DNA from 3 places in the Arthrobacter sp. GmRoot5-12 genome. Region 2 is predicted to be linked to each of the others. Evidence: riboswitches for the same ligand, from Rfam matches in the RefSeq annotation. Region 2 holds a riboswitch; each other region holds the start of a gene.
What was found. Region 2 has a riboswitch for S-adenosylmethionine ahead of AC6JAM_RS05990 (cobalamin-independent methionine synthase II family protein). Riboswitches for the same ligand answer to the same signal wherever they lie in the genome.

Region 1 (9,446 bases), 950 kb from region 2:
TTTCGAAACCCGCCAGATCCATGCAGGCCAGGAGCCCGACAGTGCCACCGGAGCCCGCGCGCTCCCCATTTACCAGACCACGTCCTTCGTGTTCCCCAGCGCCGAAAGCGCAGCCAACCGCTTTGCCCTCGCCGAACTTGCGCCCATCTACACCCGGATTGGCAACCCCACCCAGGATGCCGTCGAACAGCGGATCGCCAGCCTTGAGGGAGGCCTGGCCGCTTTGCTGCTGAGCTCGGGCCAGGCCGCCGAGACGTTCGCGGTGCTGAACATTGCGGAGGCGGGGGACCATATTGTGGCGAGCCCCAGCCTTTATGGCGGAACGTACAACCTGTTCGCCCACACCCTGAAGAAGTTCGGCATCTCGGTCACCTTCGTCCAGGATCCCGACAACCTGGACCAGTGGCGCGACGCCGTCCAGCCGAACACCAAGCTCTTTTTCGGTGAAGTGGTGTCCAATCCCCGCCAGGACGTCCTGGACATCGACGGCATCTCCGAGGTGGCCCACCAGGCAGGCGTGCCACTGATCGTGGACAACACCCTGTCCACGCCCTACCTGATCCGCCCACTGGAGTGGGGTGCGGACATCGTGATCCACTCCGCCACCAAATACCTGGGCGGCCACGGCTCCGCAATTGCCGGCGTGATCGTGGACTCCGGCAAATTCGACTTCGGCAAGGACCCTGAACGGTTCCCCGGCTTCAACACCCCGGACCCCACCTACAACGGCCTGGTCTACGCCCGCGACCTAGGCGCCGACGGTGCGCTGGGTGCCAACCTCTCCTACATCCTCAAGGCCCGCGTCCAGCTGCTGCGCGACCTTGGCTCGGCGGTTTCCCCCTTCAACGCCTTCCTGATCTCCCAGGGCCTGGAGACGCTGAGCCTGCGGGTGGAACGCCACGTTGCCAACGCCACGGAAGTGGCGCGCTGGCTGGAAGGACGGGACGACGTCGAATCCGTCGCCTACGCCGGGTTGCCCTCCAGCCCCTGGTACGAGCGTGGCCGCAAGTACGGGCCCAAGGGAACGGGCGCCGTCGTGGCCTTCAACCTTGCCGGCGGAGCGGAGGCGGGCAAGCGCTTCGTCGACGCCCTGGAGCTGCACTCCCACGTGGCCAACATCGGCGACGTCCGCTCCCTGGTCATCCACCCGGCGTCGACCACCCACAGCCAGCTCTCGCCGGAGCAGCAAGCGGTGGCCGGGGTGAATCCGGGACTGGTCCGGCTCTCTGTTGGCCTGGAGCACATCGATGACATCCTGGCCGACCTGGAAGCGGGTTTCCGCGCTGCCAAAGGCGCCCAGAGCTAAAAGCGCGCCAGGGCTGACGCCGGGAGGGCCGGCAAGCGGGGAAGTCACAACCAGTCACACTCTTGGCCTGGAGCGGGGGGTGTTTCGTACACTCGAACCAGGTCATGAGTGCCAGTGACAGCCCCGGCTTGCTGGCCGGCAACCCTCCATCCGCGGTGGGGTGCCCCGGGTGAGGACCTGGCCTGCCGGTCAGACGACGGCAGGCAAGCGCGTAGAAGAGGTCTTGCCATGACGGTTACCGTCGCCCGAACCACCATCCCCGAACACGGAATTGTCCGCTACGCCTCCATCGGAGGGCTGGAACTTGAAGCCGGGGGATACCTCCCGGACGTCACGCTGGCCTACGAAACCTGGGGCACGCTCAACGCCGACGCCAGCAACGCCATCCTGATCGAGCACGCCCTGACCGGCAGCACCCACGTGACCCGCGGTGACACGGACGAAGAAGGCTGGTGGGAACAATTGGCCGGTCCCGGCGCTCCCGTGGACACGGACAAGTTCTTCGTGGTGTCCGTCAACATCGTGGGCGGCTGCTACGGGTCCACGGGCCCGTCGTCGGCCGCCCCGGACGGAGCCCCCTGGGGCTCCCGCTTCCCCCTGGTCACCCTGCGGGACAGCACGGTGGCAGAGGCCCGGCTGGCTGACCAGCTGGGCATCAGCAGCTGGTTCGCTGTCCTGGGCGGATCCATGGGCGGCGCCCGCGCCCTTGAATGGGCAGTGACCTACCCGGAGCGGGTGCAGCGCTGCGCCGTCATCTCCGTGGGCGCCGCGAGCACGGCGGAACAGATCGCCTTCGCGCAGGCCCAGACCCTGGCCATCCGGCAGGACCCGCACTTCAACGGCGGCGACTACTACGGCGGCCCCTGCCCGGAAGCCGGGCTGGCACTTGCCCGGCGCATCGCCCACATCACCTACCGGTCCGCGGCTGAACTGGAAGGCCGCTTCGGCCGGGAACCCCAGGCGCCGGAGTCGCCCCTGAAGGGTGAGGCTCTGGCCGCCCGCGGCCGCTACCAGGTGGAAAGCTACCTGGACCACCAGGGCAGCAAGCTCGTGAAGCGCTTCGACGCCAACAGCTATATCGCCCTCACCGAGGCGCTGATGAGCCATGACATCTGCCGGGGCCGCGGAACCCTGGCCGAAACCCTGGCCAGGTCCACCGCCAGGTTCTTCGTGGCCGCCGTGGATTCGGACCGGCTGTATTTCCCGTCGCAGTCCCGTGAGCTGGCCCAGGCCCTGCCGGGGGACGTGGACGTGCACGTCATCCAGGCGCCGATCGGGCACGACGGGTTCCTGACAGAGATCGGGCAGCTGGGCAGCCAGCTCCGGAGCAGCTTCCTGGCCTAGCGCCGCGCATGTGCATTCCTGCAGATGCCTTCTGCACTAATCGGCGTTGAGGTTGCACCGCAGGCAGACCATACTCAATCGAATCCGGTGCGTTCGTGGTGTGCATCACACCCGGCCGCCATTGATTGGTCCCCGTGGTGTCGACGACGACGCCGAAGGAGTTCGCATGAGTACGGAAAGCTCCGCCGCAAGGCGCACAGAGGAAACCGACGTCAAGGCTTCAGGCCTTAAGAAGGTGGTTACGGCCTCCATGGCCGGAACCGTTGTTGAGTGGTACGAGTTCTTCCTCTACGCCTCGGCTGCCACCCTGGTGTTCGGAAAGGCCTTCTTCCCCAACGCCGGCACAGAACTGGATGGCATCATCGCCGCCTTCCTCACTTATGCCGTCGGTTTCGTGGCCCGCCCCATCGGCGGCATCGTCTTTGGCCACTTCGGCGACAAGTTCGGACGCAAGAAGCTGCTGCAGCTGAGCATCATCCTGGTAGGCGTCTCCACCTTCCTCATGGGCTGCCTGCCCACGTTCCAGCAGATCGGCTACTGGGCTCCCGCACTGCTGGTGGTCCTCCGGTTCGCCCAGGGCTTTGCCGTTGGCGGCGAGTGGGGCGGCGCCGTCCTCCTCGTGGCCGAACACAGCCCCAGCAAATCCCGCGGTTTCTGGGCCAGCTGGCCACAGTCGGCAGTGCCGCTGGGAAACCTGCTTGCCACCGCCGTCTTGTTCACCCTGTCCTCCACGTTGACCCAGGACGCCTTCCTGGGGTGGGGCTGGCGCGTAGCGTTCTGGCTGTCCGCGGTGATCGTCCTGATCGGTTACTACATCCGCACCAAGGTCAATGACGCACCGATCTTCCTCGAAGCCCGCAAAGAGGTCGAAGCCGGCCACAAGGGCTACGGCGTCGCTGAGGTATTCCGGCGCTACCCCCGCGGCGTCTTCACCGCCATGGGCCTGCGCCTGGCGGAAAACATCCTGTACTACCTCGTGGTCACGTTCTCCATCACCTACCTGAAAACCGTGGTCCAGGCCGACACCACCCGCATCCTCCTCCTGCTGCTCCTTGCCCACGCCCTGCACTTCGCCGTCGTGCCCATGGTGGGCAAGCTGTCGGACCGGTTTGGCCGCAGGCCCGTCTACATGGCCGGCGCCATCATGGGGGCCACCTGGGGCTTCTTCGCCTTCCCCATGATGGACACCAAGAACGATGCCATCATCCTGGCCGCCATCATGATCGGCCTGGTGTTCCACGCCTTCATGTACGCCGGGCAGCCTGCCATCATGGCGGAAATGTTCCCCACCCGGATGCGCTACTCCGGGGTTTCCCTGGGCTACCAGGTGACGTCGATCGTTGCAGGATCCCTGGCCCCGATCATCGCCGCCTCGCTCCTGGGCGCCTACAAGTCCTCCGTCCCCGTGGCGGTCTACCTGCTGATCGCCTGCGCCATTACCGCCGTCGCGGTCTACTTCCTGAAGGAAACCCGCGGCATCTCGCTGCACGACGTGGACGCCGCCGACGCCCAGGGCACCGCCGACCTCCTTGCCGCCCGCAAGAAGTAGCAGGATCCGTGAAAGCCGCCGTCCTGTACTCCACCGTTCCCGCCGCCCCCACCACGGGGGCCGGCAACGGGAAGCAGACCTACTCCGAGGCCGCTCCGCTGCTGGTGCAGGAACTGGAGCAGCCGGAGCCCCGCGCCGGTGAGCTTGGTGTTGCCATCACCTACTCCAGCCTCTGCCACTCGGACCTCTCGGTGGTGGACGGTTCCCGCGTCCGGCCGCTGCCCATGGCCTTGGGCCACGAGGCGGTGGGTCGGGTGGTGTCCGTGGGGGCCGGCGTGTCCGACGTGTCCGTGGGCGACCATGTGGTGCTGGTCTTCGTGCCGAGCTGTGGCGGGTGCCGTGCATGCCTGGCCGGCCGGCCGGCCCTCTGCCACCGTGCCGCAGAGGTCAATGGCTCCGGCGACCTGCTGCACGGGCCGGCACTGCTGCGGACTCCGGCAGGGGAACGGATCAACCACCACCTTGGCGTCTCGGCCTTCGCCGATTACGCAGTGGTGGCAAGGGAATCGGTGGTGGTGATCGACGACGACGTCCCGGACACGGTTGCCTCGATGTTTGGTTGCGCCGTGCTCACCGGAATGGGTGCAGTGTTGAATACCGCGGCTGTAAGTCCGGGGCAGTCCGTAGCGGTGTTCGGCCTCGGAGCCGTGGGCCTGTCAGCCGTCATGGCAGCGCGCCTCGCCGGAGCCGCCGACGTCATTGCCATCGATCCAAACCAAGGCAAGCACCAGCTGGCCCGCGACGCCGGCGCCACATCGGTGGGAACGCCGGAGGACGCGGCACGGCTGATCGCGGAAGCGTCCGGGGACGGTGTGGACGTTGCCATTGAAGCAGTGGGATCAGCAGGCGTTATCGCCTCCTGCCTGGAGCAGGTGACGCGGGGAGGCGCCGTGGTGTCGGTGGGCCTGCCCCATCCGTCCGCCCAGTTGACGGTGCCGGCCCTGCAGTTGGCCGGGGCGGGAAAACGGCTGCTGGGCTCCTACATGGGGGATGCCGTGCCGGCGCGCGACATTCCGCAGTACCTGGCGTTCTGGCGCGAAGGCAGGCTGCCGGTTGAGCTGCTGCACACTGACACCCGGCCGCTCAGCGAGATCAATGAGGGCCTGGACGCGCTGGCATCCGGGCAGGTGGTAAGGCGGCTGTTCCAGGCCTGACTTGTGCGGGGGGCCTGGGTCCGCAAGAACAGCGCTTACCCCGCCAGCACCCCGGAGCGCTCCTTCATTTCCGCCTTGAGTGCCGCAATCACCGCCTGGACCGGTGCGGACCGGAGCGACTCCGGGCGGGCAACGGCCCAGATGGGGAGCTGGCGCTCAAAGTCGGCTGCCAGGACGGGCACGAAGTCCCCGCAGCCCGCCACCATGAAGTTGGGCAGCAGCCCAATGCCCGCACCCTGCCGCACCGCCTCCACCTGGGCGAACACGCTGGTGGCCTGGAAGCTCGTCCTGGGCAGCGGAAGCTGCGAAGACCAGCGCGGCCCCAGCTCCGCCACCTGGAGTGCGGATTCGACGTAGGACACAAACCCGTGCTGCCCCACGTCGTCGAGCGTTTCCGGCAGACCATGCCGGGCGGCATACGCTGAGCTGGCGTAGAGGCGCAGGTAGTAGTTGCTCAGGAAGATTGTCTGCGCGGTGGTGACGTCCGCCCGGCCCACCACGATCTCCAGGTCCACGCCCGACCGGTTCTGGCTGACTTTCCGGGTGGCGCTGAGCATTTCGATGTTCAGCTGCGGGTTTTGCTGCTGGAGCCGCACCAGCGACGGGGTGACGAACACTGCTCCCACGCCGTCCGTCGTGGCGACGCGGACCAGGCCGGCGAGGGTGCTTTGGTCCTGGCTGATCAGGCCGGACAGCGAGCCAAGGGTACCTTCGATCGCCTCTGCCGCTTCCACGGCCGCGGCACCGAGCTGCGTCAGCTCCCAACCCTGCGGGCTGCGTTCCAAAGTCCGGCCGCCCAGTTGCCTGTCCAGGGCGAGGATGCGGCGGGAGATGGTGGTGTGGGTTGTTCCCAGCGTCTCGGCTACCGCGTTGAACCGGCCCAGGCGGGCAACGGTGAGCAGGATGAGCAGGTCGTCGGGGCTTGGCAACCGTCTCAGGTCCACTGCGGTCCTTCCTTCGATGTGCAGCAATGCACATGGCCTCTGTGATTTTTCCCCTTGATTGCACTCTAACAGGGTGTGATCGTTGACAGACATGCCGGCAGTACGGCTGGAATGGAAGCAAAGGAGCTTACTCGTGGCAGTTATCGGTTGGATTGGCCTGGGCAACATGGGCGGCCACATGTCCGTAAACCTGGCGAAAGCCGGGCATGATGTGCGCGGTTTCGACCTCAACCCGGCAGCCCTGGCAGCCGCTGAAGCAGGCGGCGTCAAGCGGACCGCCAGCATCGCCGAGGCGGTGGATGGTGCGGACGCCGTGTTCACCATGCTGCCCAAGGGCGAACATGCCCGTGCGGTGTATCTCGGCGGGGACGGCGTGCTGGCGCACGCGGACACCCGGACGCTGCTGATTGACTCCTCGACTATCGACGTCGCCTCCGCCCAGGAACTGCACGACGCCGCTGCTGCCGCTGGCTTCCGCTTCGTGGACGCGCCAGTGTCGGGTGGAATGAGCGGGGCGGAAGCGGGAACGCTTACTTTCATGGTTGGCGGCGAAGAGGGGGCCGTGGCGGACGCCACGGGCTACATCGGCCCCATGGCCGCCAACATCATCCCCACGGGCGGCCCCACCACGGGGCAGGCGGCCAAGATCTGCAACAACCTGATGCTTTTCATCAACCTGGCCTCCACCGCGGAGGGCGCTGTGCTCGCCGACCGGCTGGGCCTGGACAAGCAGGTCTTCTGGAACATTGCCTCTGTCTCCTCGGGCGACTCGTGGGCACTGCGGACCTGGTACCCGGTGCCCGGCGTGGTTCCTACCGCAGCCTCGAACAACGGCTTCGCGCCCACCTTCACCACAGAGCTGGCGAACAAGGACATTGGGCTGGCCATCAGCGCAGCCGAGGATACCGGCACGCCCCTGGAGATCGGCAGGCACGTCCAGCAGCTGTTCCAGCGGCTTATTGACGCCGGTGACGCCTGCAAGGACTGCTCCATGATCATCAAGCTCGTGGACGGCTCACTCGAACCCGCCAACCCGGCGCCGTCCGCCAACTAGCCCGCACCACGCAACGCAGGAAAAGAGACTCCCCGTGGAAACCATCCCGCACTACATCAACGGCACCCGCGTCAGCGACGCAGACCGCTTCGGCCCAGTGTTCAATCCCGCGACCGGTGAACAGGAGAAACAGGTGGCGCTTGCCTCGGCGGCACGGACAGAGGAAGCCATCGCGGCTGCCCGTTCCGCGCTGCCGGCCTGGCGGGCCACCAGCCTGGCCCGGCGGACCGGCATCTTCTTCCGGGTCCGCGAAATCCTGACCCAGCGGAAGCCCGAGCTCGCCGCCATCCTCACCAGCGAGCACGGGAAGGTCCTCTCCGACGCAGAGGGCGAAATCGCCCGCGGCCTGGAGAACATCGATTTCGCCACCGGCCTGTCCCACATGCTCAAGGGCGAGCGGTCCGAGCAGGTCTCCACCGGGGTGGACGTGCACTCCGTCCGCCAGCCGGTGGGCGTCGTAGCCTGCATTACGCCGTTCAACTTTCCGGCCATGGTGCCGCTGTGGATGATCGGCAGTGCCCTGGCCTGCGGCAACACCGTGCTGCTGAAGCCCAGCGAGAAGGACCCATCGGCCGCCGTCTTCATCGCGGAGGCCTTCGCCGAAGCGGGCCTGCCGGCCGGGGTGCTGAACGTGGTCCACGGTGACAAGGAAGCCGTGGATGTCCTGCTGGAGCACCCGGACGTCAAAGCCGTGAGTTTTGTCGGCTCCACTCCCGTTGCCCAGTCGATCTACAAGCGGGCGGCAGAACACGGCAAGCGGGTGCAGGCGCTGGGCGGTGCAAAGAACCACATGGTGGTGCTTCCCGACGCCGACCTGGACATGGCTGCCGACGCTGCGGTTTCGGCCGCCTACGGGTCAGCCGGCGAACGCTGCATGGCCGTCAGCGTCCTGGTGGCCGTGGGCAACATCGCGGACGACCTGGTGAAGGCAATCTCCAGCCGCATGGCGGGTTTGAAGATCGGCCCGGGAACGGACCCCGCGTCCCAGATGGGCCCCTTGATCACCGCGGAGCACCGGGACCGCGTGGCCTCCTATGTGGCGGGGGCCGAAAATGAAGGCGCATCCGTGGTTGTGGACGGGCGCTCGCAGCAGTTCGATTCAAACGGATTCTTCATCGGCGTCAGCCTGGTGGACCACGTCAAGCCGGGCATGAAGGTGTACGACGACGAGATCTTCGGCCCGGTCCTGTCCGTGGTCCGCGTCGATACCTACGGCGACGCCGTGAAGCTGGTCAACGACAACGAGTTCGGCAACGGCACGGCCATCTTCACCCGTGACGGCGGGGCGGCCCGGCAGTTCGAGTTCGACGTCGAGGCAGGCATGGTGGGCGTCAACGTGCCCATTCCGGTTCCGGTAGGCACGTTCTCGTTCGGCGGCTGGAAGAACTCGCTGTTCGGCGACACCCACATGTACGGCCCGGACAGCATCCGGTTCTACACCCGGGGCAAGGTGGTGACCACGCGCTGGCCGGATCCCTCCACCTCGGTGATTGACCTGGGCTTCCCGCAGGTCCACTGAGCTTGACAGGAGCACTGAACGCATAAAGGAGCGCCACCGGGCAGGCCCGGTGGCGCTCCTTTTACTAGCCGTTCATGATGTCGCTGCGCCGCTTCATGTAGTCCTCCATGGACAGCTCACCGTTGGTGTACTGCTGGTCCAGTTCCGCGAGCTTGCGGGCGCGGTACCCTTGCGGTGCTGCCGGCGGCGGGGGAGTGGCCGGCGCTGGGGACTGTCCCGGCGTCGGCTCTCCGGGACGCGGCTGCTGAGACCCCTGCTGATCAAAGCCGGGCTGGCCAAAGCCTGGCTGACCAAACCCCTGTCCCTGCGGGGGACCGTAGCCGGGGTCCGGCAGAGGCTGCTGGCCGTACTGGTGGGGCAACGGCTGCGGGTCGCCCAGGGGCTGCGGCCGCTGGATACTGCGGAAGCCGCCGGAGAAGTAGTCCTGCTGGGTATAGCCGTCGCGGGGCTGGTTGCTCTGCGGCCCGGCCGAGCCTGGATACTGGCCCGGTCCCGGGTACTGGCCGGGGCCGGGATACCCGTCTTGTCCGTGTTGCCCCGGGAACTGTTCAGGGAAGCGCCCGGGCAACGACTGGT
Region 2 (9,446 bases):
TCTGGCGCAGCGAGCCTTCCACCTTCTGGCGGAGGATGGATTCGTCAAAGACGTCCTGGACGCGGATGCCCAGCCGGGCCACCTTGTCCATGTAGGCGGGGCCGATGCCGCGGCCGGTGGTGCCGATGGCGCGGCTGCCCAGGAAGCGTTCGGTCACTTTGTCCAGGACCTGGTGGTACGGGGCCACCAGGTGGGCGTTGGCGGAAACCCGCAGCTTCGAGGTGTCCGCACCGCGGGCCTGGAGCCCATCGATTTCCTGGAAGAGGGCTTCGAGGTTCACCACGCAGCCGTTGCCGATGATGGGAACAGCGTTGGGGCTGAGAATGCCTGCCGGCAGCAGCTTGAGTTCGTACTTTTCACCGCCTACGACGACGGTGTGCCCGGCATTGTTGCCGCCATTGGGCTTGACGACGTAGTCAACACGGCCGCCCAAAAGGTCGGTGGCCTTGCCTTTTCCTTCGTCGCCCCACTGGGCTCCTACGATCACAATTGCTGGCATGGGATCCTCCCCCATTCGTTCGGGCTGCCCGGGTCCAGCCATCTGGTGGCGGGCCCATGCAGCGCCGTTCATGAGAATGCCCCGAACATACCGGCCTTCGCACAGCCGCAGCACGGCACGGCGAAGCAAGAGTTCCGGGGCTCTTACCACCCAAGTTTAGCCGATGGGGCACTTTGTCCACTGTTGTGGCCCGCCGCGGCCCTTTCGCAAATATGGGCCGCGGCGGGCGCCGGGCCTCCTACTCGTCCTCGGCCTCCCCCGAGGGCCGGGACGTCTGCTCGGCGAGCGTGTCCCAGAAGGAGGTGTCGGCGTCGGCAATGGATCCATCCGCGATGGCCGCGGCGGTGGAGGCCAGCGTGGTGACCGTCTGCTTGATCAGGTAACCATTGCTCCGCTGCCCCAGCGCGTAACCATCCAGGTAGTGGTCGGACATGCCGCGCATCTCGAAAAGCAGGGTGGCAATGCCGTATTCCACGGAGATGCCGTTGCGGCTGATGGTCTCGGCGCTGCCGCCCTGGTACCTGCCCAGGTGGCCCCAGCCGGTGGAGTCAACGTTGTTGAAGACAACGGCGCCGAGCCGCTTTGATTTCTCGACGACGGAGGGGTCGGCGTTCGGGGTGGTGGGGTACAGGATGGAGCCGGAAACCAGCTTGCCGTCGCGCTCGGCGCGGGTGCCCTGGTGGTGCAGGTCGATCATGTAGTCAATGCGGTACTTGCGCATCACGTTGTTGTGCAGCGCCTGGGTCTCCGGCTGGACCTTGGCCACATGGTCCCGGTTCAGGTCCACGCCCTCCGCGTTGTAGCGGGTGAGGTGGCGGTCCCCCTTGGCAAGGTAGTCGTCCAGGGAGAAGTTGACATCCCCCATGGCACCGTCCGCGTTGAGCATGGGCACGATGAGGATGTTCACGCCGTCCAGGATGCCTGCCGACTTGCCCGTGCCCAGGTGCTTGACGAACTCGAAGGCACCCTCGGTGGTGAGCTGTTCATTGCCGTGCTGCTGGGTCAAATACAGGATGGTGGGCTTGGCCGGGTCCGATGTGTACTTGACCAGGTGGATGTCGCGGCCTTTGACGGTCTGGCCGATGACCTCCAGCTCCATGGCGGGCTGGCGCGCATCCTGGTCCTTCAGGAACGAGACCATCTGGTCGTAGGTGGCCAGCTTCGACGTGGTGATCTGGCCGTTGCCGTCGTAGGAAGGCCCTTCGCCTACGGCGCCGGCCAGGGGCGCCGGACCTGCTGCGACGACAGCGAGCGACAGGGCGCCTGCGGCGGCGAGGGCCTTGAAAGAAGACAGGGATATTTTCACGTGCGGTACCTCTTTCGAGTGCATTGAGTGGGTCCAGCCGCCATGTCCCCCATCGCGGACTGTGACAAAATCCAAGCAATAATGCGAAATTCTGTCAATTAATTTGACAGTCGTATTTAATATCGGAAGCACTTCAAAACAATGCCAGTAACGATTGAAATGCCGAAAAAGTTCCCGCGCGGACAGCAAAATCACGAAGGCCGGTAATTTACCGGCCCAGCGGAAGAAGTGCCAAGCGAAAGACTCAGTGGTTCCGGATCATTAATCACGCCAATCCTTACAGCCGACACTTTGTATTCCCCTGCTTTGGCTGATACGTCAGCGGGTTTTACCCCGGCCCAGGGTTTGTCAGGTTGGACGTTTACGTGGACGGAGACGAGGGAGCTGATCGACGACAGCAGGTTGCCGACGGCTGTTCCCGCATCAACGACCAGCGCATCGATACCCGCCCCCACCTGCGGCACCAGGCCTGCTGTGAAGATCGTCGCTCGAAGGGCGTCCTGAATCACGCCATTGGCACCGTTGGTCAGAGTGCTGAGGATGATGTTCAGAAGGGTTCCGCCGATTCCGAGCCCCAGCAGCTTGGAGGTGACGAGGGGTGGAGGGGCCGTACCGGCCAGGAAGTCATTCAGCTTCAACGGGCCGGTAGCAACGACAATCTCGGCCACCGGCACGCCCAGGGTGCCCACCACAGTCACAACAGAGCGGGACTCGATTGTGGCCTCACGTATGGCCGCAGTCAAGGCATCCGCAACTCGAATCTCCCACTGGTTCAGGAGCTGGGTGACTTTGGCAGTGGCCTTCCCCGTCACGGTGCTGTCCAGGACCGTGTGGTTTGCCACTTGACGGTTAAGTCCCAGCGTCCCATCGGTGAGCGCTGCAATGTCTATCCGGACGGTACCGGCCGCGAGGTCGACAGCGACCGTATTCTCATTGTCGACCAGCGTCTCTTCCATGAGGGCGCGCACTGCGCCAAGGCTGGGAGCTGACAAAGTGGCCGTTGTGGAGGCCGAACTGTCCAGCAGTCCCAGAACAGGATCAAGCAAGGAGTTCAGGCCGCTGGAGATTGCGGTGGTCAAGGCACCGGGGGCAACCAAAGCCGTCAACTGGTTCGGCACATCGTCGAGCTGGGATTCTCCGCTCCTGCTGAGAGCCCCAATCGCAGGGACGCTGGTCCTTAGGTTGAGGCTGGCGATACCGTACTCCCGCGCAACGGCGGGAGTTGCAGCCAGCGTAGGCCAGCCGTTGATCAGGTCGCACGCTTGGACCGATGCGGAGGACGCCACGGCCCCGACGTCGAGGGTGACGCCGGCAAGCGACCCGGGCACGACGTTGCCCAGCGAGATCGTGGCAGCCTGCGGCGCAGTGTTGGCTCCGGTGGCCGTCCCGCCCACGTCCACAGCCCCGGACTGGTCAGTGACGAGCCCGGCGGCAGCGCGGGTTTGTCCGCTGTCCTGCGCCTGCGCCCACTGCGTATAGGTGCCCAGGCCACCAACCGGGAGCCCCAGCCCCAGGCCCGCCGTCACCGGATTAGCGCCAAGGGCCGTGACAGGCAGCTTGCTGATGAAGGCGTCCGGAACGCCTGTCACCGGAGTAGCCGTGAGAGGCAGCGGTGACACCGCACCGTCGACGTTGGTGACTGTGAGACCCTCAACTCCGGCTACGGAATTCAGGTCTGTGCCCAGCACGCTCCCCGTGAGCTGGGTGGCCGATGCCTCGCCGCTGAAGAGCGTGTTGGTGGCGCAGTCCCCCGGAGAGCCGACGCCTACGCTGCCGGCGGCCCATTCGTTGTCCACCCACGCCGCCGTGGTGACCGTAGTGGTTGCCGCCAGGCATACCGCAGCCGCCGCTGCTATCGCCAGGGAGGTGCGCGGGTTCCTGGCCGCGCGGTGGAGGAGGTTCCTGCGCGGAGATGTCATGATGTTCTCCCGGTCCGGGCCCTGGTTCGGCGGCCGGCAGCTACGGCCGCCGCGCCCAGCAGCAGGAGGCCGCAGCCCGCGAGCAGTCCCTGGAGCACCGCCGTCCCTGTGTTCGCCAGCGGTGCTGGCGGCCGCTGCCCCGGCGGGGTCACGGCGTCGTCAATGCCTGCAGCGGTGACCCCAATGCCCAAGGTCAGCGACGTGTCCGGTGGATCCTGCGAACCCGCGGGCCGGTAAAGGATGAAGCGGAGGTAAGGTGAGGGGCCGCCGCGCAGATCCCGCAAGGGAACCAGCACGTCCTGACGGTGTTCGGCCAGCGTCACCGGCGCTATGCGCGGCGTGGAACCGATGGGACAGCGCAAATCCCCGCCCAGGCCGCTGCTTCCCTGCCAGGCGACGTCGCATTCGTCCACGGAAACCAGGTAGGTCCCTGTGCCGGCAAGCCCACCGTCCGCAGTCACCTGCAGCGTCGACTCACCGCTGGGCTGGTCCACCGAAATGCCAATCTGCCAACTGAAGGACTCCCCTGCTTGAAGCGCAGGAAGGGCCAATGGATACATCGACGAAGAAAGGGACAGGAAGCCTGCCGCTCCTGTCTCCGGAACCGGAACCAATGGTTCGTCAGCCACCGCTGCGCCGGGCGCAGCGGTGGCCAGCAAAACTGCGATAACCCCCGCGGCTCTTGCGACGCGCCTGAAGCTGGCTCCCGCCATGTCATTTACGACCTTACTGTTGTGGTTTCGCCGGGGGTTCGTCGTCGACCTCCGCCTGGCCAGTTGCACCGTGTCTCGGCCAGTAGGCCCATGTCACCAGCACGGTCACAGCGAGCGTTGCTGCACCCAGGAACTCCGGCCCCCGTGAAGCCATGACCCAAGCTCCTAAGCCGGGAACGGTGATCAGCACCTTCTGCGCCGTGGCCACCTCGTAGGGCAACGGGTCATCCGAAGTGTTAGCGTCGCCGCGAAGCCTTAGCGACGCTGTGGCCCCCTCCACACTGGGCGGGTCAACTGCCACCACGCGGTGGGTCACCAGGGCGGTCGCCGCATCCCGGCGGACCGACACGACGTCGCCCGGGACGAGATCCTTGGCGGTGACCTGCACGGTCAGGGACAGCGCACCGACTGGATAGAGCGGCTCCATCGATCCCGTACGGAAAACGACGAAGGACGCTTTGAAGAAAAGGCCGAGGACCAGGGAGAGGATGCATGCCAGTCCCAGCAGGGCAACGACGGAAAGCAATACCTCCCTGAACCCCCGGGCCACGCTTCCCACACCCGGCGGGAGCCGGGTTCCGGACGGCACGGCCGCCGCCCGGAACCCGGACTCACGCCTGGCGGACATCCGAAGCACGGGTGGCGGCTACGACTGGCCTACGGTGCTGCTGAAGGTCCACAAGGGGGTGGTCCGCAATCCCTGAAGATCAACGCTTGCATTCGAAGGGAGCGTCATTGCGAAGCAAAGACTCACAGGTGTGCCCGCAGCTGCGTCCGTAGCTCCGGCCGGAAGGTTGATCGGAGTGTCCGAACGGGTGTTCAGGGTCGAGCCAACAGGAACAAGATCAGTTCCATTGGAGGAGAAGTTGGTGGCGTTGCAAAGGTCCTTGTCCACCTCCTTCTTCAGCTGGTACCGAAGAGCACCGTACAGCGCTGCAGAGTTGGTGGCTGAATCAGTTCCGTCGAGCCGGGCAGCCCCCGTCAGCGTGGCCACCAATGATTGGGACTTGTCGGAAGCCCGCAACTGCATCGGGGCGTAGACCGTCGACCCCGGCACGAGATCGTCAGCATTGACGCTGAATGTCAGGGCTCCACCGGGAGCAGTCGGCTCGTCAGCCCAAACCGCCTCGCTTGAAGTACCGGACCACGTGTTCTGCTGCATGTGGTAGACCTTGGTACCCGGGCCGCCGCCGTTCCCGCTCTGGCCGAAGACCCACTCGTTGTCCGTCCACGCAGCGAGAGTGAAGGCTGCGCCGATCCCCAAGACAAGGCCGCCGGCAAGAATAGCGCGGACTTTATTAGCCTTTTGCGAGCGCGGCTTAGCGCTGGTTGATTCAACCATGATTTCCCCCAAATTAGAATTAAACCCCGAACGGTAGGAACCGGGACACGGGTATGGGGGATTATCGGTATTTCCCCCAAAAGACCGATGTTTCTACATCATCATTACTTACTAATTAAAGTCAAGTCGGTGTATTAAATGTTATCAACTGTCGCTTTCTCCGGCGGAATCGTGCGGACGCGCTCCGACGGACGCTGCCGCGCCACATTATGAAACCGAGTTGCCCCGCCGCCACGCTGTCGCTTTAGGTGGGAGTGGACCATCCGGAGCGGCCGAGAGACCTGGCTCAATGACGCCGCAGCAACCACGTCCCGGCAGACTCCTGCCGGCCGAAGGTGCTACTGCCAGGACCGATGGAAAGGAAGATTCCAGCATGTCCCAGAACACCGACCATATCCGCGTGACCCACGCCGGTTCATTGCCCCGCACCCCTGAACTCATTGCGGCCAACGCCGCCAAGGAAGCCGACGGCATCACGCCGGAATTCCTGGAACTCCTCGAAGCCTCCGTAGTGGACGTGGTGCAGCGCCAGAAGGACCTTGGCATCGACATCCCCAACGACGGCGAGTACGCGCACACCATGTCCAGCTCGGTGGATTACGGGGCGTGGTGGAATTACTCCTTCGCCCGGCTCGGGGGCCTTGAGCCAACCACCGTGGACCGCTGGGCCGAGTCCGGCGTCCGCCGCTCGTCCCCCGGAAACGTTGTCCTGACCTCGTTCCCGGACCGGCGCGACCGGCAGGCCTTCAACGAGGCCTACAGCGATCCCGCATCCGGCATCCTCACCCACCGCAGGAGTGTTGCCCAGCCCAAGATCGCCGGACCGCTAACCTACACGGGCCAGGACCTGGTGGCCTCGGACATCCGGAACCTGAAGACCGGGCTCGCCGCCGCAGGCCTCACGGATGGCTTCGTGGCCTCCCTCTCCCCCGGCTCATGCGCGCGGGTAGCCAACGAGTACTACAAGAGCGACGAGGAACTCGTCTACGCCTGCGCTGATGCCATGCGGGAGGAATACAAGGCCATCATCGAGGCCGGCCTTACGGTGCAGCTCGATGATCCGTCCCTGGCCGAAAGCTGGGACCAGATCAATCCCGAGCCGTCCCTGGACGATTACTTGAAGTTCATCCAGCTGCGCGTCGAAGCGACCAACTGGGCGCTGCGCGGGCTGCCGCAGGAGCAGATCCGGCTGCACGTGTGCTGGGGATCCTGGCACGGCCCACACACCACGGACATCCCGTTCGCCGACATCATCGGCTCTGTGCTTCAGGTCAACGCCGGCGCCTATTCCTTTGAAGCGGCAAACGTCCGCCACGAACACGAATGGCGGGTGTGGGAGGACACAAAGCTCCCCGAGGGCAAGGTGATCATCCCGGGCGTTGTTTCGCATGCCACCAATGTGGTGGAGCACCCGGACCTGGTGGCGGACCGGATCGTCCGCTTTGCGGACCTCGTGGGCCGCGGGAACGTCATTGCCTCCACCGACTGTGGCCTGGGCGGCAGGGTGCACCCGCAGATCGCCTTCGCCAAGCTGGAGGCACTGGGTGAGGGTGCCCGCCGCGCCTCGAAGCGCCTCTTCTAGCCGCTCCCGCACCGACGCGCCGGCTGTGCCTTCCATCACCGGAAGGGGCGGCCGGCGTTTCGCTTGCCTGGGCTTGCTAAACTGGAGTAGGCCGACCAGGAGTTGGTCCACCCCAATCAACCGCCACTGATGTGCCGTGCCGCCGTGCGCCCATGTCCGTGGCGGCAGCAACGCCAATCCCCGCAGGAGATCCAGCACTTCATGACAGCCCTGGCACCCGAAACATTCCACGAACAGCTCATGAGCCGCCGCTACGAACCCAGCGTTGCCGCCGTCAACGAACTGTGTGATTCCCTGCAGGAGGCCAAGCCCGGAACCGTGGTGCCCTACGTGGACCCCATGCACGACGTGGAGGAATGCCGCATTATCAGCCTGTTCTCCAACATCGGCGAGGTGGATCCGTCCGGGTTCATCACCCCCGGCGACCAGGACGCTGTTACCCGCATGCTGGGGATCCAGTGGAAGCTTGGCCTGCGCCCGGAGTTCGTCATGCCGTGGAACGTCCACCCCTGGCACGTCCCGGGCGAACCCAACGGCAAGTTCACTCCGGACCAGATCCAGTCAGGCCTGAAGCCCCTGCTGAAGTTCCTGGCCCTGGTCCCCCGCGCCTCGGTGATCGTGGCGCATGGCACCGAAGCCAACCGCCTGGCCAACCTGCTGTTGAAGACCGAGGTGCCCCTCCTCTGGCGCCGCGGCCTGAAGACCTACAAGGTCCGCTCGCTGAGCGGCCGCGCCTTCGCCGGTTCCCCGGCCCGCCAGGAGGAGTACCTGGAGGACATGCGCACTGCCTATGCAGACGCCATGGCCCGCACGGGTATTGCCAAACCTTAAGACCTGCGCCGCTCAGCCTGTGGCATCGGACTCGGTAAACGAAATTCCCGGGGCCGATTCGTCTTCGGCTTCAACCCAGGTGGTGAAGTCGGCGTACGACATCCACGAGTAGTAGTCACAGAACCTGAGACGCGCTTTCTCCTGCTTTCCCACGCTTCGCGCAGCTCCTCCTTTCCGCCCCTGGCCCTTCGATTCTTTTAACCGAAACGAGGGACGGCGCATTCCAGGCCGGATACGACGGCGGGCGGTCACCTTCTCATTGAAAGGTGACCGCCCGCCGTCGTTCGCAGCCCGAACCCCTCCCTGGCAATCTGCACCAGGAAACAGTGCGGGCGTGGGCCCAGGGAGTTATTCGCCCTCGATGGCTGCCTTTGCCGTGGGGTCGGAATCGTTCAGGAACTTCTCGATCCGCTCCGGCTCTTCAGCCTCGCCGATGGCCGACGAGGCCCGGCCCAGGGAGTAGAGGGCCCGCAGGAACCCGCGGTTCGGCTCATGCTCCCAGGGGATGGGCCCCACGCCGCGCCAGCCGTTGCGGCGCAGCGCATCCAGTCCACGGTGGTAACCCACCCGGGCATAGGCGTAGGAGTCGATGGTGCGGCCTTCCGTCCACGCCTCCTCAGCCAGGACGGCCCACAGGAGCGAGGACGTTGGGTGCTTCGCCACCAGGTCCAGGGCCTCCTGGCCGGCCTCAAGCTGCGCGTTCACCTCGGTTTCGGCAGGCAGGAGAGTGGGCTCCGGCCCCATCAGGTTCCGGCGGAACTCGTCCGACATCTAGAAGGTCTTTCCGGCCGAACCGAGCTGCTTGGTGGCTTCCACCACGCGGGCCGCCAGGCCGGCTTCGGCGGAGGCGCCCCAGACGCGGGGGTCGTAGGTCTTCTTGTTGCCCACTTCGCCGTCCACCTTCAGGACGCCGTCGTAGTTCTTGAACATGTGGTCAGCCACCGGACGCGTGTAGGCGTACTGGGTGTCGGTGTCGATGTTCATCTTGATCACGCCGTAGGAGACGGCGTCGGCGATTTCCTGGTCGGAGGAGCCGGAGCCGCCGTGGAACACGAGGTCGAACGGGTTGTCCTTGCCGATTTTGGCACCCACCTGGGCCTGGATGTCCTTGAGGATCTCCGGGCGGAGCTTGACGCCGCCGGGCTTGTAGACGCCGTGGACGTTGCCGAAGGTCAGGGCCGTGATGTAGCGGCCGTTTTCACCGGAGCCAAGGGCATCGATGGTGGCCAGGGCGTCCTCAACGGTGGTGTACAG
Region 3 (9,446 bases), 920 kb from region 2:
GACGTCTGCCTTCGTGCCGAGGATGCAGCGCTCATTGCCGTGCTGGTCCGGGCGCTGGTGGAATCCGCCAGCAGGGAATGGCAGGCCGACGTGGATCCTGCGCCGGTTCCCACCGTCCTCCTCCGGATGGCCTCGTGGCAGGCCAGCAGCGCCGGGCTGAGCGGTGAACTCCTGGATTTTGGGAATTTCCGGCCCGCACCGGCCGCGGACGTGGTCCGGTCCCTGGTGGATTACCTGGCTCCCGTCCTGTCCGAACAGGGGGAGCTGGCACTGGCACGGCAGGGGGTGGAGGACATCATCGCCCGCGGAACAGGAGCCGCCGAACAGCGCCGCGCCCGGGACAAGGCGCTGGCGGGACCGCCCCCGGAGGACATGGGGTTCGGCGCCGTGGTGCGGCAGGCCGTCAATGTGACCATGCGGGATGCCCTGGATCTAGCTGACGTGGAGGGCACGCCCGAGCTGCTGCGGGTCCGCCAGAGCTGACCTTCGACGCGCATATCCATTCCCGACGCGCAGATTCCTCCTCGCGGCCCATATTTGGTGCGCGCCAGGGAATCTGCGCATCGAGAGTGAGGAAGCGCGTCGCCCGGACCCAGAGGAGCTAGGCTTCCCGCGCGGCTAGATCTGCTTGAGTGCCTGTTCCAGGTCGCGGAGGAGGTCCTCCGGGTCCTCGAGCCCTACCGAGAGCCGCACCACGCCGTCACTGAGCCCAATGGCGGCTCGCCCTTCCGGCCCCATGGCGCGGTGCGTGGTGGTGGCGGGGTGCGTGATCAGGGACTTCGAATCACCAAGGTTGTTGGAGATGTCGATGATGCGCAGCCCGTCCAGCAGTGCGAAGGCCGCTTCCTTGCCGGAGCGCCCGCCGGAGGGAGCCAGCTCAAGCGTGAGGACCGTACCGCCGGCGCTCATCTGCCGTGCCGCCAGGTCGTACTGCGGGTGGGACTTGAGCAGCGGGTACCTCACCCAGCTCACGGCGGGCTGTTCTTCCAGCCACTCTGCGAGCCGGAGCGCCGTGGCGGAGGAATGGTTCACGCGCAGGCTCATGGTCTCCAGGCCCTTGGTCAGGACCCAGGCGTTGAACGCCGAGAGTGCGGGCCCGGTGTGGCGCATGAGCTGTTTTACGGGACCGTCGATGAACTCCTTGGTGCCCAGGATGGCGCCGCCCATGACCCTGCCCTGGCCGTCGATGTGCTTGGTGCCGGAGTAGACGATGACGTCGGCGCCCAGGTCACCGCAGCGCTGCAGCAGGGGAGTGGCGAAGACGTTGTCCGCCACCACCTTGGCGCCGGCGGCATGCGCAAGTTCGCTGACCGCGGCGATGTCCACGATCTCCTGCATCGGGTTGGACGGGGATTCGAAGAAGACGGCGGTGGTGGGCTCGGAGAGGGCCTCGCGCCACTGGTCCAGGTCCGGCCCGTCCACGAAGACGGTCTCCACGCCCCACCGGGGAAGGATCTCGTTCAAAATCACGAAGCACGAACCGAACAGCGACCGGGCGGCCACCACCCGGTCGCCGGCAGCCAGCAGGGCACCAAGCGCGGTGAATACCGCGGACATTCCCGACGCCGTCGCGAAGCAGGCTTCGGTGCCTTCCAGCAGCCGGAGCCGCTCCTGGAAGGTGGCCACGGACGGGTTGCCGTAGCGGGAGTAGACAAAGCGTTCGTCCTCGCCGGTGAAGGCGCGTTCAGCTGCTGCCGCGGATTCGTAGACGAAGCCGGAGTTCAGGAAGATGGCCTCGGACGTTTCCTGGAAGTTGGTGCGGTCCAGCCCGCCACGGACAGCCTGGGTGTCGGGGTTCCAGCCGGGGGCGTCTTGGTTGAAGGTCACTTAGTTCTTTCCGAGGTTGGTGGGAAGGCCGCGGTTTTTCCAGCCGTTGACGGTGCGTTCGCCATAGCGGTCCGGCTCGCCTTCAAAGCCCTCCAGCACGTTGTAGGAGGTGAAGCCGGCCCGGGTGGCCGCGATGGCTGCCGCGATGGACCGCTGGCCGGAGCGGCACAGGAACACCAGTTCGGTTGAACGGTCCTCGGGCGCCTGCTGGCTGAGGTCGTTGATGAAGTCGGGGTTGGGGATGCCGCCGGGGAAGGTCCACTGGATGAAGAGGGGGTCGTTGTCCGTGGCCTTGGTGTCCGGAATGCCGATGTGGGCCCATTCGCCCTCGGTGCGGACGTCCACCAGGATGGCGCCCTGTTCCAGCTTCTCCCATGCTTCCTGGGGCGTGAGGTCTCCCGCGTAGCTCATGCGTGGCCCTCGCCGTCGAACTCGCCTTCAAATTCGGCGTCCAGTTCATCCACTGCGGTGGCAACCGCGGCATCGGCCGAGGCGATTGCCGCCGGAAGGACCACTGCCTGCGCCACGATCACGCTGGTGCCGTTGAAGGTGGCTGCCGGGCTGCCGTGCAGCACATAGCCGTCGGCCAGGGCCGTGGAGATCCGCTCGCAGAATGAACGGTCATCCGGGCCGGTGATCAGGCGGTAGGACAATTTTTCGTCAGGGGCAGGTGCGTCAGACACGACGGATCTCCTTCTTTCACGCTTGCAGCTCGAATCGGTCGATATGCCGAGTATTCACCTGAGGCACCCCGCCGCGAAAGGGAGGGTTGCCGACCGGCCAGTCAGGGCTTCACACCGGTACTCATTACTCCCCAAAAACGTAACATCTGCCGCGCCAAGCCGCACCGCCGCCGTCGTCATGTTCCGTAATTGAGCAGCGCTGAAGGGAGGCGCGGGGTTGAAGGAAAGCGCGACGGCGGACATCGCCGCAGGTGGGCGGCCCGCCACGTGCCGCCCGGGGCCGCGGGGCCGATAAAGTTCTTACCGGGGCGCCGCCCCGTCGTCACAGCAATGAGCACCGGGGGTCCTGTCAGCATGCGGGCAAACACATCGCGCCACCAGGCCGCCATCCGCGGGACCCGCCGGCCGTCCATCGGTGCGTTCCTGGCCGCGGCCATCGTCAGCCTCCTTGCCCTGCTGGCGGCTGCGCCGGCGCATGCGGCGGACGCTACGCCGGAGAAGGGAAAGCCCTGGCTGGGCGCGGTGCTCGAGTGGGGCGAGGACACCGCCGCAGGCTTCAGCGGCCGGCTTGGTGCCAGTCCGGCCGTCTTCGGCCACGACATCACCATCCCCTACCGCGATTCGGAACGGAACGACCTTGACGGCTTCCTTCAGCAGGCCGCGTCCCTAGGCGCCCACGCCCTGCTCACGGTAAAGCCGTCAGTGCCCCTGGACCAGCTCGGCACTGCGGAAGCGGCAGCATTCGCAGCGCAGGTGCGCGACCTTACGTCCGGGCTCAAGGGGCAGCTGCTGATCCGGTTCGCCCCGGACATGAATGCAAGCTGGGTGGCCTGGGGCCAGCAGCCCGCCGCGTACCGGCAGGCCTTCAGGGCTGTGGCGGCAGCGTTCAAGACGTACGACGGCGGCCGGCCCACCTTGGTGTGGGCGCCTTACCTGGGCAAGGACTACCCCTTTGACCGCAACCGGGATGCCCCGCAGCCCGGAAGCGAAGGCTTTTCCCTCCTGGACACGAACGGCGACGGGGCCTGGAACTCAAGCGACAGCGCCTACGCCCCGTACTACCCGGGTGACGACGCAGTGGACTGGGTGGGGCTGGCCGCCTATCACGACGACACGGCCGGCGGCCCCGCCGTCAACTCCCAGCCGAGGGCCGGCGAGCTCCAGGACATGCTGACGGCCTCCGGCGGCGAAAACTTCTACGGCACCTATTCCGAGGGGCGCAACAAGCCGTTCCTCCTCCAGACCTCTGCTTTCTACAGCCCCGCGTCCGGCGGCGCGCAGGAGGCGGACATCAAGGTGGGCTGGTGGGACCAGGTGGTGGGAACTGCCACTTCCCCAGCTTTTGCCGGGACGGCCGCCGTTGTCTGGGACGAGCGCACCAGCACCAGGGATACCGGCGTGGCGAGCATCAGCTGGCTGCTCACGGGACAGGCGGGCATCGCCAAAGCGGCCCTGGACAGGCTGAAGGCAACGCCAATGGTCACCGGGCCGGTCACCGAAGTGGCATCCGGGAGCACCTACGTCCGGGCCAACACGCTCTCCGGGGCTGCCGCCTGGACTGTTGCCGCCGCCATGGCCATCCTCCTGGTGGCCCTGTGGCGGATACCCCGCCGGATCAACGCAGCCACGGCCTGGGGCTACCAGGATCCCTCCGCCAGGGACTCGCGCATCGATCTGCTGCGCGGGATGGCCATCGTCTTTGTGGTGGTGAACCACCTGGGCATGGCATCGCTGTTCCAGCTGCTCACCCAGGAGGCCGTGGGCTTCGTGTCGGGTGCGGAACTGTTCGTCCTGTTCTCCGGACTGGTGGTGGGCATGGTGTACGGGCCCAAGGCCAGGGAGGACTTCGGGCAGGTGGTCGACCTCACGACCCGCCGCGCCGGCAAGCTCTACCTGACGGCGCTGGCCGTGCTGATCGGCGTCTTCCTTCTGTCCCTGCTCCCGTTCTTCCACACCGAGGCCCTGACCACGTTCGTGGACCAGGGGACCGGTGGCGCCGGGCACAACGGGGCCGGCCGGACCTACGACCTCTATGCGGGCATGTCATCGCTGTTCCAGTTCCCCGTCCCGCCCCAGGTGCTTCCGGCCATCGTGCTGCTGCAGTTCGGTCCCTGGCAGTTCAATGTCATGGGGCTCTATGTGGTGCTGTTGCTGGTCAGCCCGCTGATCCTCGCGGCGCTGAACCGCGGAAAGGCCATCTGGGTCGTGGCGGTATCGGTTGCCGTGTATGCGGCAGGTGCCATGACCAGGTTCCGGATCCTGCCCTCGCAGTTCGAGGACTCCTTCCCGCTGCTGGTGTGGCAGGTGCTTTTCGTGCTTGGGCTGGTTGCGGGCTACCATCGGCGCAGCATCACAGCGTGGCTGTCGCGCCACACGTGGGTGGTGGTTGCCTGCACCACGGCAGCGTTCGCTTTGGCCTTCCTGTCCTGGGGCAACCCCTACCTGGCCAACGCCTATGACGTCCGACTGGCGCTTCTGCCGGATGCGTCCTACCGGGCAATGTATGACGCCTTCTTCGGCCGGACATACCTGGCCCCGGGCCGGCTGCTCAACGTCCTGGTCCTGGTGGTGGCTGCGTACGCATTCCTCAGCGCTTACTGGAAACCGGTGGACCGGGCCCTGGGCTGGTTCCTGGTCCCGCTGGGCCGGGCCACGTTGTACGTCTTCATCATGCACGTGGTGCTGATCGCCGTCGTGGCCAACATCCCGGCCCTGCAGCAGCAAAGCATCCTCCTCAACACCGTGGCCTACGCCGTGGTCCTGGGGCTGCTCTGGGTGATGGTCCGCACCAGGTTCCTCTTCCGGATCATCCCTACCTAGCCCGGGGCATGAAAAATGCTGCGGCACGGGCGTGCCACAGCATTTGATCATGTACCACCCGGCTGCCCGGTGGCCTCTTACGAATCCGGGGGTCTCAGACCAGGCCCGGGTAGCTGGTCATGATGTAGTCCGCAGCGGCAGGACCCTTCATGCGCAGCCCGTTGCGGCGCGGCGGGATCCGGTGCTTCATGGCTGCCCAGAAGGTGGACTCGGTGCCGGCCGGCTGCTGGTTGAGGAAGCACCAGCTGGTGTACAGGCCGTAGAGGCGGTCGCGGTCCATGCTGGAACCAGCGGCGTGGTCGGGGTAGGTGGCTTCGTGGAGAAAAGTATCGAACTGCGAATGTGCCATGATGGCTTCCCTTCGCTAAGTGCTCGGCGCCGCCGTTCGGCTACAGCAGCAAGATTTGATGCCCTGCACATGGCCATCGAATCTATAGGTTGGGTCCCGTGAAAAGCATCTGGGGCCTCAGCGTCGTCAGCGCCTGTCTACGATGTAGACTTTACTCGTAGACTACAAGTAAGGCAACCGTCTCGATTAATCCGGGCCGCCACTTCCACCGCTAGGACAACACCATGAATCCCCCGCACGCTTCCGGCCGCACCCCCGCCAAGGCCAGGCTGAGCAGGGAGGTCGTGCTGGCCAAGGCCCTGGAACTGGTTGATGCCGAAGGACTGGATGCACTGACCATGCGCCGCCTGGGGCAGGAGCTTGGCCGGGACCCGATGAGCCTGTACCGCTACGCCGAGAACCGCGCGGCGCTGCTGGACGGGGTTTCTGAGCTGGTGCTCAACCAGCTTCCGATTCATCCGGAGGACCCGGATTGGAAAGCGCAGCTGCGGAGCATCGCCCACAACCTGCGGATGCTGGCGCTCAAGCATCCCAACGTTGTCCCCCTGCTGGTGACGCGGCCCCTCTCCACGCCGCTGGGCATGCGTCCGCTGGGCACACTGCGGCCATTGGAGCAGATCCTGACCCTGCTGGTGGCAGCAGGATTCGAGCCGGCTGATGCGCTGCACGTCTACCGCGCCTACTACGGCTTCCTCTACGGGCACCTCCTGAACGAACTGCAGGAGTACGTGGTGGACCCGGAAGAGAACGAGGTGCTGCTGCGGTTGGGGCTCCACCGGCTGCCCGCGAAGGAATTCCCCCGGCTGCGTGCGCTGGCGCCGGCGTTGGCTGACTACGACGGCGCCAAGGAGCTTGACCAAGGGCTCACCATCCTGCTGTCCGGGCTGGAAGCCCAGCTTTCACGGCAGGCGGCAGGCTCCAGCGCCTGACGGAGCAGCCGTGTAAAGGCGTGGTCGTTGAGCGGCCGCTATTCGAATGACGCCCGGCGCCGGTCCTGGAGGCGGGTGTTCCAGACGTCCGGGCGGTTCACCTGGAACCTGCGTCCGGTCAGCGCCTTGGCGTTCAGCCTGACATAGTTTGCCTTTTCGCCGGGCTGCCACGGCTCCAGGCCAAGGCTGTCCACCGCATCTTTGACGGCCTGGTCTTCGATGATCCCGGTATTGCCCCGCGCCACCACGCTCCAGGCCAGTTCGGTGGTGGGGTCGTAGCCGTCGATCTCCAGCGCGGCAGGGCGTTCCATTTTCGCGTCCCACAGTTTTGAGCCGGGTGCCGTGCGGAAGACGATGCTGCGCAGGTGGACAACGTAGTTCACGGGGAAGATTTCCGGATGTCCGTCCACCACGATGGCCAGCCTGCCCACCGTGTCGGTGTCAAGGAGTTCCCAGCAGTCGTCAAAGGACAGTTTTTCGATCGGCAGCTTGTGCGAGTCCATGGTGCACACCTTACGGGTGATGCCGGGGCGGGAAAAGGGCCGGCCCTGCCTGTTGCGGGCTAATGGATGCCGGCGAAAAGTCCGCTCAGTTCTGTGGTCAGTTCCTTTTGCACAGACGGGGTGCCGATCTCCCTGCCGTCAATCCGGTTCACGGGCGCCAGCAGGCGGACACTGGAGATCAGCCAGACCGCGTCTGCGTCCAGGAGGTCCTGTGGCACCAGCGGCCCGTAGCCCAGTTCCCAGCCCGCCGCCTTGGCGGCAGCAAAGAGAGCCCCCTGTGACGTTCCAGGCAGGATGCCGCTGTCCAGCTGTGGTGTGATGAGGCGCTTCACTGTTGTGCCGTCGTCGGACTTCTCCACATGCGCCAGCAGCACCGTGGAGGTGGGCCCTTCCAGGACCCGGCCATCGGAGGACGTGAAGATGACGTCGTCGGCGCCCTGTTTATGCGCGTGGCGCAGCGCTGCCATGTTGACGGCGTAGGAGAGCGTCTTGGCGCCCAGAAGCAGCCAGGGTGCCCGTTCGGCCACGTCACTGTCGTAGCCGCGGTCAAGGAGGATGACGTCGACGCCCGTTTCCCGCTGGCGGCGGGCGGCAGCTCCGGCCGGTGAGGCCTGGACCCAGGCGGTGGGGGCGGGCGCGCCTTCCACACCGCGGGTCACCACCAGTTTGACCACCAGTTCATCTGCCGCCGGGTCTGCCGGCGGGTTCTCCGAACGGTGCCGGGCAACGGCAGCGGCAATGGCGCGCCGCCACACATCCTGGTCCGGGATGTCCAGGTCCAGCGCCGCGGCGGATCCGGCAAGCCGGTCCAGGTGGGCCTGCATCTTCCGCACCGTTCCCCCAACGGCCAGCATGGTTTCGAACACGCCGTCACCGCGCGTGACGCCAAGGTCCGTGACCAGCAGCTGGGGCTGGGAGGCATCCGCCACCCTGCCGTCGGGGAAGGCGGGGTCAAGGAAAACGAGAACCACGGGGGCTGGAGAGCTCATGGCACCAGCTTAGTGCGGCACCGCGGATAAGCTGGGCAGAGCGCCCCGGCCGGAAACCGTTCCCCGGGGCCCAACCTCCCCGGGAGTTATTGACGTGTTGTGGCCTTTTTCGCTTGCCGGCACCGCGCCGACGTGGGTTGTGGTGCTCCTGGGCTTCGCCGACCTTGTCATCAGGGTCCTGGCACTGGGCATCATCCCCGGCAACAGGCGGCCCACCACGGCGATGGCCTGGCTCCTGGGCATCTTCTTTATCCCATTCGTGGGCATCGCGCTGTTCCTGCTGTTTGGAAACTTCCAGCTGTCCAGCCGCCGCCGCGCCCAGCAGGAGCAGGTCAACGACCGGGTGCGGGCCGGCATCACCGCCCTCTCGGACGTGGACAGCGACTACCCCGGCCCCGAGTGGGTCAAGTCCGCCGCCGAGCTCAACCGCACCCTGGGTTCGCTGCCCATGGTGGACAACAACTCCGTTGACCTCATCCCCGGCTACCCGGATTCCATCCTGGCCATGACCCACGCGGTGCGGAAGGCGAAGAAGTTCGTCAACGCCGAGTTCTACATCATGAGCTCCGACCACGTCACCAACGACCTGCTCACGGCCATGGAAGAGGCCGCCGAGCGGGGCGTGGAAGTGCGGCTCCTGTTCGACCACATCGGCACGCTGCGCATCAAGGGCTACCGGAAGCTGCTGAAGCGCCTGAGGGCCGGCAAGATCCAGTGGAAGCGGATGCTTCCCCTCCTGCCCATCCATGGCCAGTGGCGCCGGCCGGACCTGCGCAACCACCGCAAGATCATGGTGATCGACGGCGAAATCGCCTTCACGGGGTCGCAGAACCTGATCGAGCCGTCCTACAACAACCCGCGCCACCGCAAGGCCGGCCGCGAGTGGGTGGAGCTGATGGCGTGCCTGCGCGGGCCCATCGTGACCACCCTGAACGTCGTCTTCGCCACCGACTGGCTGAGCGAGACCGACGAATCCCTGGAACACCAGTTGCAGCTCCCCGCGAATCCGGAGCCCGGCCACGTCACGGCCCAGGTGGTGCCCAGCGGTCCCGGGTTCATCACGGAAAACAACCTCCGGCTCTTCAACACGCTCATCTACTCCGCGCAGCACCGGATCTCCATTTGCAGCCCCTATTTCGTTCCGGACGATTCACTGCTGTACGCCATCACCACGGCAGCGCAGCGCGGCGTCGACGTGGAGCTGTTCGTGTCCGAGAAGGGCGACCAGTTCCTGGTCCACCACGCCCAGCGCTCCTACTATGAGGCGCTCCTTGAGGCCGGTGTGCGGATCTACCTCTACAAGGCGCCGTTCGTGCTGCACGCCAAGCACTTCACCATCGACGACG

Region 1: another riboswitch for S-adenosylmethionine. It lies ahead of metX (homoserine O-acetyltransferase MetX); the one in region 2 lies ahead of AC6JAM_RS05990 (cobalamin-independent methionine synthase II family protein).
Region 3: another riboswitch for S-adenosylmethionine. It lies ahead of AC6JAM_RS10285 (DUF1737 domain-containing protein); the one in region 2 lies ahead of AC6JAM_RS05990 (cobalamin-independent methionine synthase II family protein).

What each region holds. Positions count from the first base shown of each region.
Region 1 covers NZ_AP046056.1:387,567-397,012, reverse strand. The annotation lists gene AC6JAM_RS01855 (bifunctional o-acetylhomoserine/o-acetylserine sulfhydrylase) at 1-1,306, shown strand, start outside; SAM riboswitch class IV at 1,407-1,522, shown strand; gene metX (homoserine O-acetyltransferase MetX) at 1,535-2,650, shown strand; gene AC6JAM_RS01845 (MFS transporter) at 2,817-4,199, shown strand; gene AC6JAM_RS01840 (zinc-binding dehydrogenase) at 4,208-5,353, shown strand; gene AC6JAM_RS01835 (LysR family transcriptional regulator) at 5,389-6,291, opposite strand; gene mmsB (3-hydroxyisobutyrate dehydrogenase) at 6,431-7,351, shown strand; gene AC6JAM_RS01825 (CoA-acylating methylmalonate-semialdehyde dehydrogenase) at 7,386-8,870, shown strand; gene AC6JAM_RS01820 (hypothetical protein) at 8,935-9,446, opposite strand, start outside.
Region 2 covers NZ_AP046056.1:1,336,502-1,345,947, forward strand. The annotation lists gene AC6JAM_RS05960 (adenylosuccinate synthase) at 1-499, opposite strand, end outside; gene AC6JAM_RS05965 (M14 family zinc carboxypeptidase) at 738-1,829, opposite strand; gene AC6JAM_RS05970 (choice-of-anchor G family protein) at 1,997-3,724, opposite strand; gene AC6JAM_RS05975 (hypothetical protein) at 3,721-4,437, opposite strand; gene AC6JAM_RS05980 (S24/S26 family peptidase) at 4,451-5,065, opposite strand; gene AC6JAM_RS05985 (SipW-dependent-type signal peptide-containing protein) at 5,084-5,779, opposite strand; SAM riboswitch class I at 6,036-6,139, shown strand; gene AC6JAM_RS05990 (cobalamin-independent methionine synthase II family protein) at 6,153-7,361, shown strand; gene AC6JAM_RS05995 (uracil-DNA glycosylase family protein) at 7,563-8,192, shown strand; gene AC6JAM_RS06000 (hypothetical protein) at 8,205-8,345, opposite strand; gene AC6JAM_RS06005 (DUF3151 domain-containing protein) at 8,541-8,963, opposite strand; gene fbaA (class II fructose-bisphosphate aldolase) at 8,964-9,446, opposite strand, start outside.
Region 3 covers NZ_AP046056.1:2,253,813-2,263,258, forward strand. The annotation lists gene AC6JAM_RS10270 (glutamate--cysteine ligase 2) at 1-483, shown strand, start outside; gene AC6JAM_RS10275 (O-succinylhomoserine sulfhydrylase) at 619-1,827, opposite strand; gene AC6JAM_RS10280 (rhodanese-like domain-containing protein) at 1,828-2,238, opposite strand; gene AC6JAM_RS10285 (DUF1737 domain-containing protein) at 2,235-2,510, opposite strand; SAM riboswitch class IV at 2,524-2,639, opposite strand; gene opgC (OpgC domain-containing protein) at 2,865-5,330, shown strand; gene AC6JAM_RS10295 (hypothetical protein) at 5,425-5,679, opposite strand; gene AC6JAM_RS10300 (TetR/AcrR family transcriptional regulator C-terminal domain-containing protein) at 5,904-6,608, shown strand; gene AC6JAM_RS10305 (pyridoxamine 5'-phosphate oxidase family protein) at 6,647-7,111, opposite strand; gene AC6JAM_RS10310 (aminodeoxychorismate lyase) at 7,171-8,100, opposite strand; gene cls (cardiolipin synthase) at 8,195-9,446, shown strand, end outside.